Regions from separate parts of the Paenibacillus sp. fava2 genome, predicted to be linked through region 1. Evidence: predicted binding sites of a transcription regulator. Region 1 holds the regulator's gene; the other holds the start of a gene.
The links. Region 1 encodes Rex, which represses fermentation and respiration genes when NADH is low (regulators of the CRP and FNR family bind a similar motif). Its sites were predicted from a motif close to TTGTGAAATATTTCACAA; they were not measured.
Positions count from the first base shown of each region.

Region 1 (7,609 bases):
CGCTTCCCGTCCGGGGCATTTCGACGGTGTAACTACTGTAGTTAACAAGCTGTTTAACATGGTACAGCCTGATTATGCATTCTTCGGTCTTAAGGATGCCCAGCAGGTAGCGGTACTGCGCCGCATGGTATCCGACCTTAATATGAATGTTGAAATTATTGCCTGTCCAATCGTCCGCGAGAATGACGGGCTGGCGCTCAGCTCGCGCAATGTCTATCTGTCTGCAGAAGAGCGCAGCCAGGCGCTTGTGCTGTCCCGTTCATTGAAGGCTGTTCGCCAGGCAATGGACGAGGGTGCGGTCCGTACTGCTGATGAAGCCCGGACGCTTCTTGTCTCGGAAATTTCCTCTGCGCCGCTGGCCGTGATCGATTATGTGGAAATTCTGACTTTCCCTGATCTGGAGGCTCTGGAACCGGGATCAGCGCTTACTGCCTCCGATAGTGAGATCATCATTGCGCTGGCAGTCAAATTCGGCAGAACCCGGCTGATCGACAATAATGTATTTATTCCGAAGGAGGTTCCCGCCCTTGTTTAGACATATGATGAAATCCAAAATTCACCGGGCGACGGTGACAGAAGCCAATCTTAATTATGTAGGAAGCATTACGATTGATGAGGATCTGATGGAAGCAGCCGATCTGCTTGAGAACGAAAAGGTACAGATTGTGGACAACAACAACGGCTCCCGGCTGGAAACCTACGTTATTCCCGGCCCGCGCGGCAGCGGCGTCATCTGCCTGAACGGGGCGGCGGCCCGCCTGGTGCAGCCTGGCGATACAGTCATTATCATCTCTTATGCAATGCTGTCCGCTGATGAACTGGCCGGCCACAAGCCGACGGTTGTGTTTGTGGATGCTGACAATAAGCCGGTCAAGCTGGCTGACCATGAGCTGCACGCTACAATCGCCTGATAAGGCAGCTGCAGGCCATGTAATCAATGGCAGGGATGAACCGCCCCGACTTTGCGAAAAATGAAGGCAGGCAAGCTTAGGCTGATTTCATGTTCAGTAAAGGGGGATGGCCCGATGTTTCAACATTTATTTGCTGAGATGAACAAGATGCTCCAGGAGATTGCCCGTGACTACCCCTCTTCAGAGGGAGAGTACCGGAATGAACTGATCCGCAAGTACAACATGCTTCACAGGCTCAGTGATAAAGTGATGGATGAGTGGCTGGCCTTTGCCGAGCAGCTGAGCCAGTTCCGGGAACAGACTGAGCTTGCGCTCGAGCCTGAGGAAGAAGTGCCTCAGCAGGAGGCGCCAGAGCTTGCCATGGATTCTTTTGTCCGGGGCCAGGGGTATTATAAGCTCCTGATGTACGGCAAATGTATCCAGCAGTTTCAGGAAGTGATCCGGCGTTATCCGGACAGCCTGGCCGCCCGGCTGTATCTGGCCATGGCTTATCTGCAGGAAGGGGACGGGGAGACGGCCTGGAGCCATCTGAACCATATGCTCGCCCTGATCCGGGAGAGCAAGCTTAAGGCGATGATCTATAATGCATTGGGCTGCATCAGGGCCTCACAGGAGCGCTTCCTTGAGGCAAGTGAACTGTTCGGTTTGTCTTTGCAGTATGATCCGGCTCTGCCGGAGCCGAATGTCAATCTGGAGGTCTGCCGCAAAAAGGGCGGTAAGCTCCAGTTCGGGGACCAGCTTGTTTCGCTTTTGTAATCATAGCCTTCATTTAGGCGATGCATCCACTTGAACAAGCGGCTTGCATCGCCTTTTTACGTAACTTCTGTTATGCTGATATGGAGTCTCAAGTGAAAGGGAATAGAACTTACAATGAAATTTGCCGTGCTTGATTTTGAAACTACGGGAACCCAATCTGTGGGTGAGATCATCCAGGTTGGCCTTGCCATTATAGAAGAAGACCGGTCTGTTTCCCGGGTATATGGGTCCTATGTCAAGCCCGGAACACCGATTCCTCCTTTTATTACAGGCTTGACCGGCATAACCGACGCGGATGTTGCGGATGCGCCGGAGCTGGATGAAATGATGATGGAGCTGGTCCCGCTGCTGGATGATGTTGTGCTGGTAGGGCATAATGTCGCATTTGATTTTCACTTTTTACAGAATGCCCTGGACCGCTGCGGCTACTTGCCGTTTCAGGGCCGGATTCTCGATACGATTGATTTTCTCAAAATATGCTTTCCGTCGCTGACCACCTATCAGCTCGGTGCAGTCAGTGCGCATTTCAAGCTGACGCATGAGCGTCCGCATCAGGCTGACAGCGATGCATTGGCCACTGCGCTCGTGCTGCTTAAATGCCTTGACGAGCTGTACAGCCTGCCGCTGCTGACCATTCAACGCCTGAATGAGCTGTTTGCCGGCGAAGATAGCGATCTGGCCTGGTATTTTGATGGCCTGCTTCATGAGCGGGAGATGGAAACCTTCCAGCCGGAGGGCGAGCTGACCTTTCACCGTCAGCTGGCACTTGCGGTCGGCGACTGGAATGAGCTTGTTTCACCGCGCGAGGAGGGTTCCGGCAATCCTTTGGAGAATGTATCCTTTGAGGACTACATGGCTGAGGTAACAGCCCGGCTTAAGGATACGTTACCGCAGTATGAGACGCGGGAAGCACAGGAGATAATGATCGGCGAAGTAAAGACCGCCCTTCAGGAAGAAAAGCATCTGCTGATTGAAGCGGGTACCGGCACCGGCAAATCGCTGGGCTACCTGCTGCCGGCTATTTATCATAGCGTGCGTACGGACCAGAAGGTGATGGTCAGCACACATACAATCAATCTGCAGGATCAGCTGCGTGAGCGCGACATCCCCCTCCTGACTACAGTGGTCCCGTTTCCGTTCAAGGCTGCCGTCTTTAAGGGAAGAGGGCACTATTTGTGTCTGCGCAAGTTTGAACATAAAATAAATAACAAGGACTTCGTAAGTACCAGGGAAGAAACGCTTACAGCAGCACAAATGATTGTGTGGCTTACCCAGACGCTGTCCGGTGACGATGAGGAGCTGAATCTCAGCGGCCGCGGCGGCGACTTCTGGGAAAGTGTAGCCAGTGACACCGACTCCTGTCTGGGCCGGTCCTGTCCGTGGTTCCGTAAATGCTACTACCACCGGGCCAAGCATGAAGCCGGAATTGCCGATGTAGTCATTACGAATCATTCCAAGCTGTTCGCAGATGTAAAGGCGGGACATCAGCTGTTGCCTGCCTATGAGCATCTTGTTATAGATGAGGCCCATCATCTGGAGGATGTGGCGGGCAAGCATCTGGGCATGCAGATGAAGTATTTCACTGTGGCCCATACGCTGACACGGCTATACAAGGACAGTAAGAGCGGCCAGCTCCCGGCACTGCGCCAGACCCTGCAATCATCTGGAAGCGAGCAGGCCTCCGAATGGAGCAGTGTCATCGACCGGATCTATCCGGATCTGCTTACCGTCAAGGAAACCTGGGATGTGCTCAGCGACAAGCTGTTCGGACTGCTGCCAGACCGCAGTGATGCGGCAGCTGGTGAGGCCGGACAGCTGGTGTCACGCCTGCACCCCGGCAAGAAGCCAAGGGACTGGGAGGAGCTGGCTGCGCTGGAGAACACACTGAATCTCAGCCTCAGTGATATTATCCGCAGGGGCGACAAGATGCTCAGTGAAATGCGCGATACCGACAGCCAGTCCTCCTCGGACAGTCTGGTAACCGACATCGGCGGCCTGTTTAAGGATCTGGCCTCGATCCGCGAGCAGATCCGCTTCTTCATGGGCCTGAATGATGAGAATGTTGTGTACTGGATGGAAGGCAGCAGCAATTACCGAGGCAAATCCCTGCAGCTGTATGCTGTACCGGTAGATGTCAGTGCCCAGCTCAAGGAGCTGTTCTTCGACAAGAAGAAAAGTATAACGCTGACCTCTGCAACGCTGTCTGTGGATAAATCCTTCCAGTTCATGATCGATAATCTCGGACTGGGCGAGGCTGCGGAGCAGGACAGGCTGATGACAGCGCTGCTGCCTTCACCGTTTAATTACCGCGAACAGGCACTGCTTGTTATCCCGCGTGATTTTCCGAGCGTAAAGGGCAGTGTAGGGGATGCCAGGTTTGTTGACAAACTGGTGCACTCACTGGCAGAAGCTGCTGTGGCAACCAAAGGCCGTATGCTGGTGCTGTTTACTTCCTATAAGATGCTAAGGCAGGTCTATGACCCGCTTAAGGATGCACTGGCCGCAGAGGACATCGCTGTACTTGGGCAAGGTGTAGAAGGGGGGAGCCGCAGCAAACTGATCCGGCGTTTTCAGGACAATTCTGCGGCGGTACTGCTCGGAACCAGCAGCTTCTGGGAAGGCGTGGATATTCCCGGAGATGCGCTCAGCTGTCTGGCGATTGTCAGACTGCCGTTCCAGCCCCCGAACCACCCGCTTGCAGAGGCCAAAGCCGAGCTGCTGCAGGCACAGAAGAAGAACCCGTTCATGAAGCTGTCGGTACCCCAGGCGGTCATCCGCTTCAAGCAGGGCTTCGGCCGGCTGGTTCGCACCGCCCAGGATCGGGGAATTGTCATTGTATATGATACCAGGGTCATCGAGTCTTACTACGGGAAGTATTTCCTGTATTCACTGCCCGGCCCCAAGATGGAGCATATGCTGACTGACCAGATGGTTCCGAGAATCGAGGAATGGCTGGAGGGCGGCATTTCCTAAACTGCATTCATTTCATTCTTAGTCTAGTTCCGCATCAGCTTCCTGTTTGCTTGAGTATCGGGGAGCGGTGCGGCTTTCATACACATCCGAGTTATACTAAATTTAGGAGGAGAAGACATGAAATCGGACAAAATATCGGAGGCTGTCGTACGCAGGCTCCCAGTGTATCTGCGTTTCTTGAATGATCTCCAGAAACGCGAAATTGCAACCGTTTCTTCCCAGGAGCTGGGACAGAAACTTGATCTTAATCCGGCACAGATCCGCAAAGACCTGGCTTATTTCGGGGACTTCGGCCGGAAGGGCATCGGCTACGATGTATCCTATCTGATTGAAAAGATCCGCCATATCCTTAAGCTTGACCAGCAGATCAACGTGGCTCTGGTCGGTGCGGGGAACCTGGGCCACGCCCTTTCCAATTATAATGCTTATCTGAAAGATACGATGAAAATCACTGCCGTATTCGACTCCTACGCACCCAAGGTCGGCCAGAAAATCAACTCCCTGACGGTTCAGCCGATGGAGGAGCTGGGCCAGACCATCCGTGAGCAGGGGATCCGGATCGGCATTATTACCGTACCGGACAGTGAAGCGCAGAATGTAGCCGACATTCTGGTGGAATCGGGCATCGAGGCTATTCTTAATTTTGCTCCGGTTATTCTGAAGACTCCGCCGTCGATCCGTATCCATGCGGCCGATTTTACGACTGATCTGCAGAGCCTTGCCTACTATTTGCATGACGGAAAGGAAGAAATTACCGATGAGCAGCAATAAAACGATAATCGCGAACGGCCGGTTTCTTGTAGCTGGCTCACTTCAGCCTGTCCTGAGCGGTTATATGACGATAGAGGATGATCTGATCACATACATAGGAGAAGATAAGCCTGCAGCAGAAGAAGGCGTTCTGACGGTTGACGGCAGCCGTCTGCTGTTCATGCCCGGACTGGTCAATACCCACGGCCATGCGGCGATGTCGCTGCTGCGCGGATATGGCGATGATATGGTGCTTCAGACTTGGCTGCAGGAAAAAATGTGGCCGATGGAAGCGAAATTTACCGGTGATGATGTGTACTGGGGAACAGCCCTGTCCGTTCTGGAGATGCTCAAGGGCGGAACAACTACCTTCCTTGATATGTATGATCATATGGACCGGGTGGCCGAGGTTACAGAACAGTCGGGTATCCGTGCTGTTCTGATGCGCGGTGCTATCGGTCTATGTCCTGAAGATGTGCAGAACCAGAAGCTCGCAGAAGCCGTGGAATTTGCCCGTAACTGGCACGGCAAAGCGGACGGCAGAATTACGGCAATGCTCTCGCCTCACGCGCCTTACACCTGTCCGCCGGACTTCTTCGTGAAATTTGTTCAGGAGGCTCATGATCTGGACCTGCCGATGCACACGCATATGTCCGAAACCCGCCATGAAGTGGAGCAGAATGTGACCGATTACGGCCTGCGTCCGGTGGCACATCTGGAGAAGCTGGGCATGTTCACCCGCCCGTCTCTGATCGCCCATGGTGTTCATTTGAATGATGAAGAAATTGAAATTTTGGCCAAATACAGTGTGGGAGTATCCCATAATCCGGGCAGCAACCTGAAGCTGGCAAGCGGGGTTGCACGTGTGCCGGACCTGCTTCGTGCGGGAGTCAAAGTCTCACTGGGCACTGACGGGGCGGCAAGCAACAACAACCTCGATATGTTCGAGGAAATGCGTCTGGCTGCGCTGATCCATAAAGGAGTCAGCGGGGATCCGACCGCCGTACCTGCGCCGGAAGCGCTGCTGATGGCAACGGAATACGGGGCAGCTTCCATCTTCCTGAACAATGTCGGCCGCCTGGCTGCTGGCATGAAGGCGGATTTTATTGCCATTGATATTGATCAGCCGCATCTGCTGCCGCATTCTGACCTGCTCTCCCATGCGGTATATTCGGCAAGTGCCAAAGATGTTGAGCATGTCTGGGTTAACGGCAAGCAGGTTGTTAAGCACGGCCAGTGCCTGACACTGGACGAAGAGGAGATCCGCCGCAAAGCGCAGGAAACCTTTGAAAGCCTGCTAACAAGATAATCGAATGCAAGGCGACCGGATCTTACGGTCAGTTATTTAGAAGAAAGGGAGCTGCACTTTGAGGAAAAGGAAAAAATGGCTTCCGCTGGCGATCAGTGCGGCACTGCTCCTTTTGTTCGGACTAGGTCAGTTCTATGCCTATATCATGAAGGACCAGTGGGCCGAGCGCAGCGCAGCCAGGGAAGTGGCCAGAAGCCGTGCCGGACTGACTGAGGTGACCAAAGCCCAGAAATCCGTCTGGGATGAAAATGCAGCCTATTGGGTGCTTACAGGAAAGAATGAGGCGGGCACCGAGCTGATGGTCTGGGTCCGCTTTACACTTGACGGTAAACCGGCAGGAGGCGACAACGATATTTACGCGGCAGAGCTGTCGAAGGGTACCTCAGAGCAGCAGATCCGGGAGAAGCTTGCTTCTGAGCTGCCCGGTGCCGACATCAGACGGCTTTTGCCCGGCGTATTTAATGGAGAATATGCATGGCAGGTCTTCTACAAGCAGGAAGGACGGTATTATTACCAGTTCTACCGGTTCAGCGATGGTACGGCAATCGGGGAAGGCTATAGCCTGCCGAGTAAATAATACAGCAGGAACGGCATAAGCAGCAGGTGGACGTAATGGTCCGGCTGCTGTTTTTGTTATGCTAAATCTTGTGAATATGATGATTTATGCAATTTTTGATATACAATTAATATAGCAATTCTTATACTGAAGCGGTTGTTAGTCAAACATTGGTAGAGAGAGAAATTACAGTGGATACCGAACGTGATCTTAGGCAGGCCGGGAAAATGTTTGTGAAAATTCTGGGCGGGCATTTATTCGGCATCTATCTGCACGGTGCCACTGATTAATTACCGCCTGGCGGAGTACACTGGAACAAGCTTCCCCGGTGATGTGAATCCTCCTGAAAATAGG
Region 1 is NZ_CM177755.1:4,800,261-4,807,869, reverse strand. Features, by position in the region: gene panC (pantoate--beta-alanine ligase) at 1-535, shown strand, start outside; gene panD (aspartate 1-decarboxylase) at 528-911, shown strand; gene AC4G46_RS21085 (tetratricopeptide repeat protein) at 1,026-1,667, shown strand; gene dinG (ATP-dependent DNA helicase DinG) at 1,782-4,640, shown strand; gene AC4G46_RS21075 (redox-sensing transcriptional repressor Rex) at 4,758-5,411, shown strand; gene AC4G46_RS21070 (amidohydrolase) at 5,398-6,699, shown strand; gene AC4G46_RS21065 (cell wall elongation regulator TseB-like domain-containing protein) at 6,758-7,276, shown strand.

Region 2 (7,609 bases), 2.4 Mb from region 1:
CGGAATTGTAAGCTATACGGAGCGGACCATCCCTGTATCGCTGAATCAGGACGGAGTCTATGACTGGGAGCAGGAGGTTATCCAGACGGATGCCGCCATTAACGAAGGCAACAGCGGAGGGGCGCTTGTCGATCTGGACGGTAAAGTTATTGGAATCAACACGATGAAAATTTCTGACACCGGCGTAGAAGGACTCGGATTCGCTATCCCCGCCAACCATGTGGTGAAGACGGCGGATGAGCTGGCTGCCAAGGGCAAAATATCACGTTCCTACCTGGGCGTGTATTCGGTAGATCTGAACAATCCTTATGTTCCGCTGGCTGAGGATCAGGTGAAGGAGCTTAATCTCCCTGCTTCAGTCAAAGAAGGTGTCGTTGTGCTTGATGCGGTAGGACCGGCAGAGGAGGCAGGCCTTCAGTTCAACGATGTCATTACCAAGTTTGATGACCAGCCGATTACCTCAACGCTGTCGCTGCGCAAGTATTTATATGAGCAGACAAAGATTGGCGATGAACTGAAGATTACCTATTACCGGAACGGCGAAGTAAAACAGGCAACTGTGAAACTTCTTGAAAAGCCGCAGGAATAAATGCTGCACGGGCTGTATATAATAAAGAGGCAGTCATGAGAAAGTGAAGCGGCACGGCCGCCCTGAACAGTAATTTTTTTGGGGCGGCACCGTTTCTTTCGTTTCAAAGAAGAATAAGCAGGGTAATAAGAAGTGTTGTTCAAGTACTAGTTGCAGATGGAGTGATAGCCCTTACATTGGAAAGTAAACCTTTTAAGGGAAAAAACGGAGAATATCGGATAAGCCAGCTTGCCTTTGTTCCCCGGGTGTGGTAACATGAGAATAATCATACATTTGATACCTAATTCTCGTATTGAAAAGGGCTGTCAATTGGAATACAACCCTTTTCAATGTGTGAATTTTTTCTTTGTTTGAAGATAAAAAGAACATATTAATTTAAATTTGTGGAGGTAACACACATGCAAACAGGTACAGTTAAATGGTTCAACGCAGAAAAAGGATTCGGATTCATCGAAGTTGAAGGCGGAAGCGACGTATTCGTACACTTCTCCGCTATCACTGGCGAAGGATTCAAAACTTTGGACGAAGGCCAACGCGTTGAATTCAACGTTGTTCAAGGCAACCGTGGACCACAAGCCGAAAACGTTGTAAAACTGTAATAATAGAAGCGCCGTCCCTGCTTACACGTAAGTCGGGACGGTCTTTTTTTATAAAGATCAGAAGTCTACTCACCCTTGTCATCACACAGCCTGATCTAAGCAGAATAACGCTGGGCACACGTTCTGTAACAAAGGATTTGTCAGTCAGCAACTTGTAAGGGCATCGTCAGATGCTTTTTTACTTGTTGTCCAGGCATGTGACATATAAGGAAGGGAGGAACGGCAATGAACTACCGGAAGAAGCCTGTCGAGGAAGTGCCGGAAGAGAATACCGCTATTTGGGCCTGTACCAATGATGACTGCAATGGATGGATGAGGGACAATTTCGCATTTGAACATGCGCCTTCTTGCCCCCTCTGTCATGCTCCAATGGCCCGTAGTATGAAGATGCTGCCGCAGCTGGTGAATTCCAACGGCGATCTCAAATCACTCAAAAAGGGTATTTCCATTACCTGACCATCACCTATTATAAGTCAACCTTACAATATATTGATGAACAAATCCAAGACGGGTAAACCGTCTTATTTTTTTTGCTTTCTAAGCAGAATATTGTGATATTTGTCACAAATTTATTGAAATTATGCATAAAACGAGGCGTATAATGTGATTATTGTCACACTTTAATCCTTAAATTTTTGACAGAATAGACGTATTGAATGGGGAGAAGGAAGGGGAGAAATATGGATACAGTAATGCTGTCGCGTATACAATTTGCGTCGACGACAATCTTTCATTATTTCTTTGTACCGGTATCGATTGGCCTGGCTCTGATGATCGCGATCATGGAGACGATGTATGTCAGAAAGGGCAACGAAGAGTACAAAAGAATGGCACAGTTTTGGGGGAAGCTTTTCCTGATTAACTTTGCTGTCGGTGTAGTAACAGGAATTTTACAGGAGTTTCAGTTCGGAATGAACTGGTCTGATTACTCCCGCTTTGTCGGTGACGTGTTCGGGGCTCCGCTTGCTATTGAAGCGCTATTGGCCTTCTTCCTGGAATCCACCTTTATCGGAATCTGGATCTTCGGCTGGGACAAGGTTTCTAAGAAGATTCATCTGCTGTCCATCTGGATGGTTGCACTGGGAACAACGCTGTCAGCGTTCTGGATTCTCACAGCCAACTCCTTTATGCAGCATCCTGTCGGGTTCGAAATCAATAACGGCCGGGCTGAAATGAATGATTTCCTGGCTCTCATTACTAACGGTCAGCTGCTTGTTGAACTGCCGCATACGCTGCTGGCTGCTTATGCTACAGGCGCCTTCCTGGTAACGGGGATCAGTGCTTATAAAATGCTGAAGAAGCAGGATGTGCCGTTCTTTAGAAAATCTTTTGAAATTGCAGCCATCGTCGGGATTGTATCCTCTGTAGGTGTGGCAGTTGCCGGTCATGCCCAGGCCCAATACCTGGTAGAGACACAGCCGATGAAGATGGCAGCTTCCGAAGGACTATGGGAGGACAGCGGTGATCCTGCTGCCTGGACGGTTTCCGCTTTTATCGACCCTGTAAATAAGGTGAACTCCGGTGAAATCAAGATTCCATACCTGCTCAGCTTCCTGTCCTACAGTAAATTCTCCGGTGAGGTCAAAGGGATGAATACGCTGCAGGCAGAATATGAACAGGCCTATGGCCCGGGTAATTATATTCCGCCAGTGCGGACTACGTTCTGGAGCTTCCGGATCATGGTTGCCGCTGGCTCGCTTATGGTAGTGTTTGGGCTGTATGCCATGTACCTGATGTGGCGTAAAAAGATGGAGCGTCCGAATACCTGGTTCCTGCGCTTTATGTTCTGGGGACTTCTGCTGCCGCCGATTGCGAATACCGCCGGCTGGATTATGACGGAGATCGGACGTCAGCCGTGGACCGTGTTTGGCCTGATGACGACGGAGGATAGTGTATCGCCTAACGTATCTGCAGGCTCCGTCCTGTTCTCGGTTATTACTTTCAACGCTATCTATGCCATTCTGGGAGTTGTACTGGTTGGATTGTTCATTAAAGTAATTAAAAAGGGCCCTTATCACATGGATCACGATCATGGGGATGCCCATGACCCGTATAGCAAGGAGGGTGCTACACATGCTTTCTCTTAATGAATTGTGGTTTGTGCTGATTGCGGTTCTCTTTATCGGTTTCTTTTTCCTTGAGGGCTTTGACTTTGGGGTAGGCATGGAAACGCAGATTCTGGCCAAAAATGATACAGAACGCCGTCTGCTGATTAACTCGATCGGGCCGTTCTGGGATGCGAATGAAGTATGGCTGCTTACAGGTGCCGGAGCGATGTTCGCCGCTTTTCCGAACTGGTATGCTACGCTCTTCAGCGGATTCTACATTCCGTTTGTATTCGCACTGCTGGCGCTGATTGCCCGCGGGGTTGCCTTTGAATTCAGAGGCAAGCGCGACTCGCTAGGCTGGAAAAAAACCTGGGATGTCTGCATTTTCTTCGGCAGCTTCCTGCCGCCGTTCCTGCTTGCCGTTGTCTTCGCCAGCTTCATTAAGGGGCTTCCGATTGACGGCGACATGCAGATGTATGCCGGATTCTTCGATATCGTTAATCCTTATACGGTAGTAGCGGGTATTACTGTCGTGATGCTCTGTCTGGTGCATGGACTGATGTTTACTACCCTGCGTACGGTTGGCGATCTGCAGGTTCGGGCCCGCAAGCTCGGCCAGCTGCTGCTGATTCCGCTGGCAGTGCTGCTGGTGGCTTTCGTTATTATGACTTATTTCATGACAGATATCTTTGAACAGCGCGGAACGGTGCTGATGATTCTTGTCATTCTGGGAATTGCCGCTTACGTATTGTCCGGCTATTTCATGAGCAAGAAGAAAGACGGCTGGGCATTCGGAATGACCGGAGCCGTAATGGCGCTGTCTGTTCTGTCCGTCTTCGTGGGCTTGTTCCCGCGGGTTATGATCAGCTCGATTGATTCGGCATTCAGCCTGACCATCACCAATGCTGCATCTGGACATTACTCACTGAAGGTAATGACCATTGTAGCGCTGACGCTGCTGCCGTTCGTGCTCGGCTATCAGATCTGGAGTTATTTTATCTTCCACAAACGGGTTCACGAGAAGGAGCATCTTGAATACTAATGGATAAAAATTTGCTTGGGTATAAAGGAGTTAAGCCGGTCTTTCTGATCGTTGGCTTCCTTACCCTGGTGCAAAGCCTGTCCATTCTTCTGCTGGCGAAATCGCTGGCAGAAGCTGTCTCGGCGCTATTTGCGGGAGAACCGCTGAAGGAACAAGGGGCAAGAATGCTCTTGTTCCTTCTTGCGTTTCTTGTGCGTCATGCCTGTGCCATGCTGATGAGCCGTGTCTCCTACCGCTTCGCGGAGGCTACGGGCAGCAGTATGCGGAGACAAATGATGGATAAGCTGTTCCAGCTGGGACCAAGGCTGGCTGGCGACCGGGGAACGGGAACACTGGTTACAATTGTGCTTGAAGGAGTGACCAAGTTCCGTACGTATCTGGAGCTGATTATTCCGCGGATGGTTGGAATGGGGATTACACCATGGCTGCTGCTGGCCTATATCTACTGGCTCGATACATCAAGCGGGGTCATCCTGACCCTGACGATGCCGATTATTATTATCTTTATGATTCTGATCGGGATGACCGCACGCAAGCAGATGGACAAGCAGCTGAAGTCCTACCGGACCCTGTCCAATCATTTCGTCGATTCCCTGCGCGGACTGGAGACACTGAAATTCCTCGGGCGCAGCCGCAGCCACAGCGAGAGTATTGCCGCTGTCAGCGACAGGTACCGCTCGGCAACGATGAAGACCCTTCGTGTGGCGTTCCTGTCATCGTTTGCACTTGATTTCTTCACCATGTTATCTGTTGCATCAGTCGCCGTAAGCCTTGGGCTGCGGCTGATCAATGAAGAGATGACCCTGGTTACGGGTCTGACGATTCTGATTCTCGCACCGGAATACTTCCTGCCGGTCCGGCTGGTCGGTGCTGACTTCCATGCTACGCTGGACGGCAAGGAAGCCGGAGAAGCGATGAAGGATATCATCGACCGCGAAACGGTGAAGGCAGAGCCGATTTCCGCTGACGGACAGACCGCTGCGAGGCCGCTGCAAGCAGGGGCATTCAGCTGGACGCCGGATAGTACTCTTACGCTTGAAGGAATCGGCGTTCAATATGAAGCAGACGGACTCTCGTCGTTGGCAGAGGTGAACCTTGCATTTAACGGCGCCGCCAAGATCGGCATTATCGGGGAGAGCGGGGCCGGCAAATCAACGCTGGTCGATATTCTGGGCGGATTCCTGCACCCAACCTCAGGGAGTCTGGTCATTAACGGAAACCGTGTCAGTGCGCTGACTGATGAGGCATGGCGCAGACAGACTGCCTATATCCCGCAGCGTCCTTATATCTTCAGCGGAACGCTGGCCGATAATGTGCGTTTCTATTACCCGGACGCAACGCTTGAAGATGTAGCTGCAGCAGTGAAGGCTGCAGGGCTATCGCAGCTTGCCGCTTCATTTCCCGAAGGGTTAAATGAAATGATCGGCGGCGGGGGACGGTCGGTCAGCGGCGGGCAAGAGCAGCGCGTTGCACTGGCCCGTGCACTGCTCAGCAGCCGTCCAATCATGCTGCTCGATGAGCCTACAGCTCATCTTGATATTGAGACGGAGTATGAGCTTAAGGAGACGATGCTTCCGCTGTTTGAGGGGAAGCTGGTGTTTCTGGCAACCCACCGGCTGCATTGGATGATGGATATGGATCTGATCATCGTCATGCAGCAGGGCCGGGTGGCGGAGGTTGGTACACACCTTGAGCTGATCCGGCGCCGGGGTGTTTATTACGGGCTTATTCAAAGCCAACTGGAGGGAATCCATTGAAACGTGAAGGATGGTTTGCTCCTTATGCCTCCAGCTATTTCTGGCGGTTTGTACTGATTATAGTCCTGGGTGCGCTGACGATCTTCTCGGCCTCGTCCCTGATGTACACCTCGGGCTTCCTGATTTCGAAGTCCTCCATTCCGCCCGAAAATATTCTGATGGTCTATGTGCCGATTGTCGGTGTACGTACCTTCGGTACAAGCCGGGCAGTCATCCACTATGTGGAGCGGCTGGTCGGACATGATACGATTCTGCGCATCCTGTCCAAAATGCGCACACGTCTCTACAACATTCTGGAGCCGCAGGCTTTGTTCCTGTCCTCCCGCTTCCGTACCGGTGATATTCTCGGTATGCTTGCCGATGATATTGAGTATTTGCAGAACGTGTATCTGCGCACGGTGTTCCCGAGTATTATTGCGCTGCTGATCTACGCCGCAGCTATTATCTCGCTCGGCACCTTTGATCTTGCATTTGCCCTATTGATGGGGCTGTATATGCTGGTGCTGGTGGTTGTGCTGCCGCTGATCTCGCTGCTGTTCACGCAAAGACGCCAGCGCCAGGTCAAGCAGGAGCGCAACCGGCTCTACCAGAAGCTGACCGATGCTGTACTCGGCATGGGCGACTGGATGATCAGCGGAAGGCAGGCACAGTTCGTAGCAACCTATGAAGCAGATGAACGGGAGGTTGCCCGTACAGACGGGGCGCTGCGCAGCTGGGCGCGTCTGCGGATGTTCATCGGACAGGTAATAGTCGGACTGGCCGTGCTGTCGATGCTGTACTGGTCCGCTGGAGAATTCGCTGACGGTACTATAGCCGGTACGCTAATAGCCGCGTTCGTACTGGTGGTTTTCCCGGTAGCGGATGCCTTTCTGCCGGTATCGGAGGCCGTCGAGAAAATTCCGCAGTACCGGAATTCGCTGGAGCGGCTGGACGGTGTAGATAAGGCCAAGGGGACTATGCTGCAGGCGCCGGCGGCTGTTAATGAAGAAGCCGCTGCAGCAATCAGGAGCATTCAAGCTTCAGGGCAGGCCCATATCATACTGAAGTCGGCAGGCTACCGCTATTCGGCAGAGGATGCCTGGTCGGTTCAAAACTTAAGCCTCGACCTTCCGCAGGGCCGGAAGATTGCCGTGATCGGGCGCAGCGGAGCAGGCAAATCGACGCTGCTCAAGATGGTGCAGGGTGTCATTACTCCGGTTGCCGGCTCCGCAACGATTAACGGGGTCGCGGCTTCTGCCTTTGGCGAGCAGATTCCGCAGGTCATTGCCGTGCTGAACCAGAGTCCGCATCTGTTCGATACTACGGTGGCGAACAACATCCGTCTGGGCAATCCCGGGGCTTCGGAGGAAGACATCCGCCGGGCGGCAGGCTTGGCCAAGCTGGATACGCTGATCTCTTCGCTGCCGGAGGGGTATAACACACCGGTGCGCGAAGCCGGGCAGCGCTTCTCCGGCGGTGAACGCCAGCGGATGGCATTGGCCCGCATTCTGCTGCAGAATACGCCGGTGGTTGTGCTCGATGAGCCAACGGTGGGTCTTGATCCGCGGACAGAACGCGAGCTGCTGGCGACCATG
Region 2 is NZ_CM177755.1:7,227,192-7,234,800, reverse strand. Features, by position in the region: gene AC4G46_RS31860 (S1C family serine protease) at 1-589, shown strand, start outside; gene AC4G46_RS31855 (cold-shock protein) at 988-1,188, shown strand; gene AC4G46_RS31850 (cold-shock protein) at 1,414-1,644, shown strand; gene AC4G46_RS31845 (cytochrome ubiquinol oxidase subunit I) at 1,869-3,275, shown strand; gene cydB (cytochrome d ubiquinol oxidase subunit II) at 3,262-4,278, shown strand; gene cydD (thiol reductant ABC exporter subunit CydD) at 4,278-6,035, shown strand; gene cydC (thiol reductant ABC exporter subunit CydC) at 6,032-7,609, shown strand, end outside.
Region 2: the regulator Rex is predicted to act here: its motif matches at 1,738-1,755, upstream of AC4G46_RS31845 (cytochrome ubiquinol oxidase subunit I).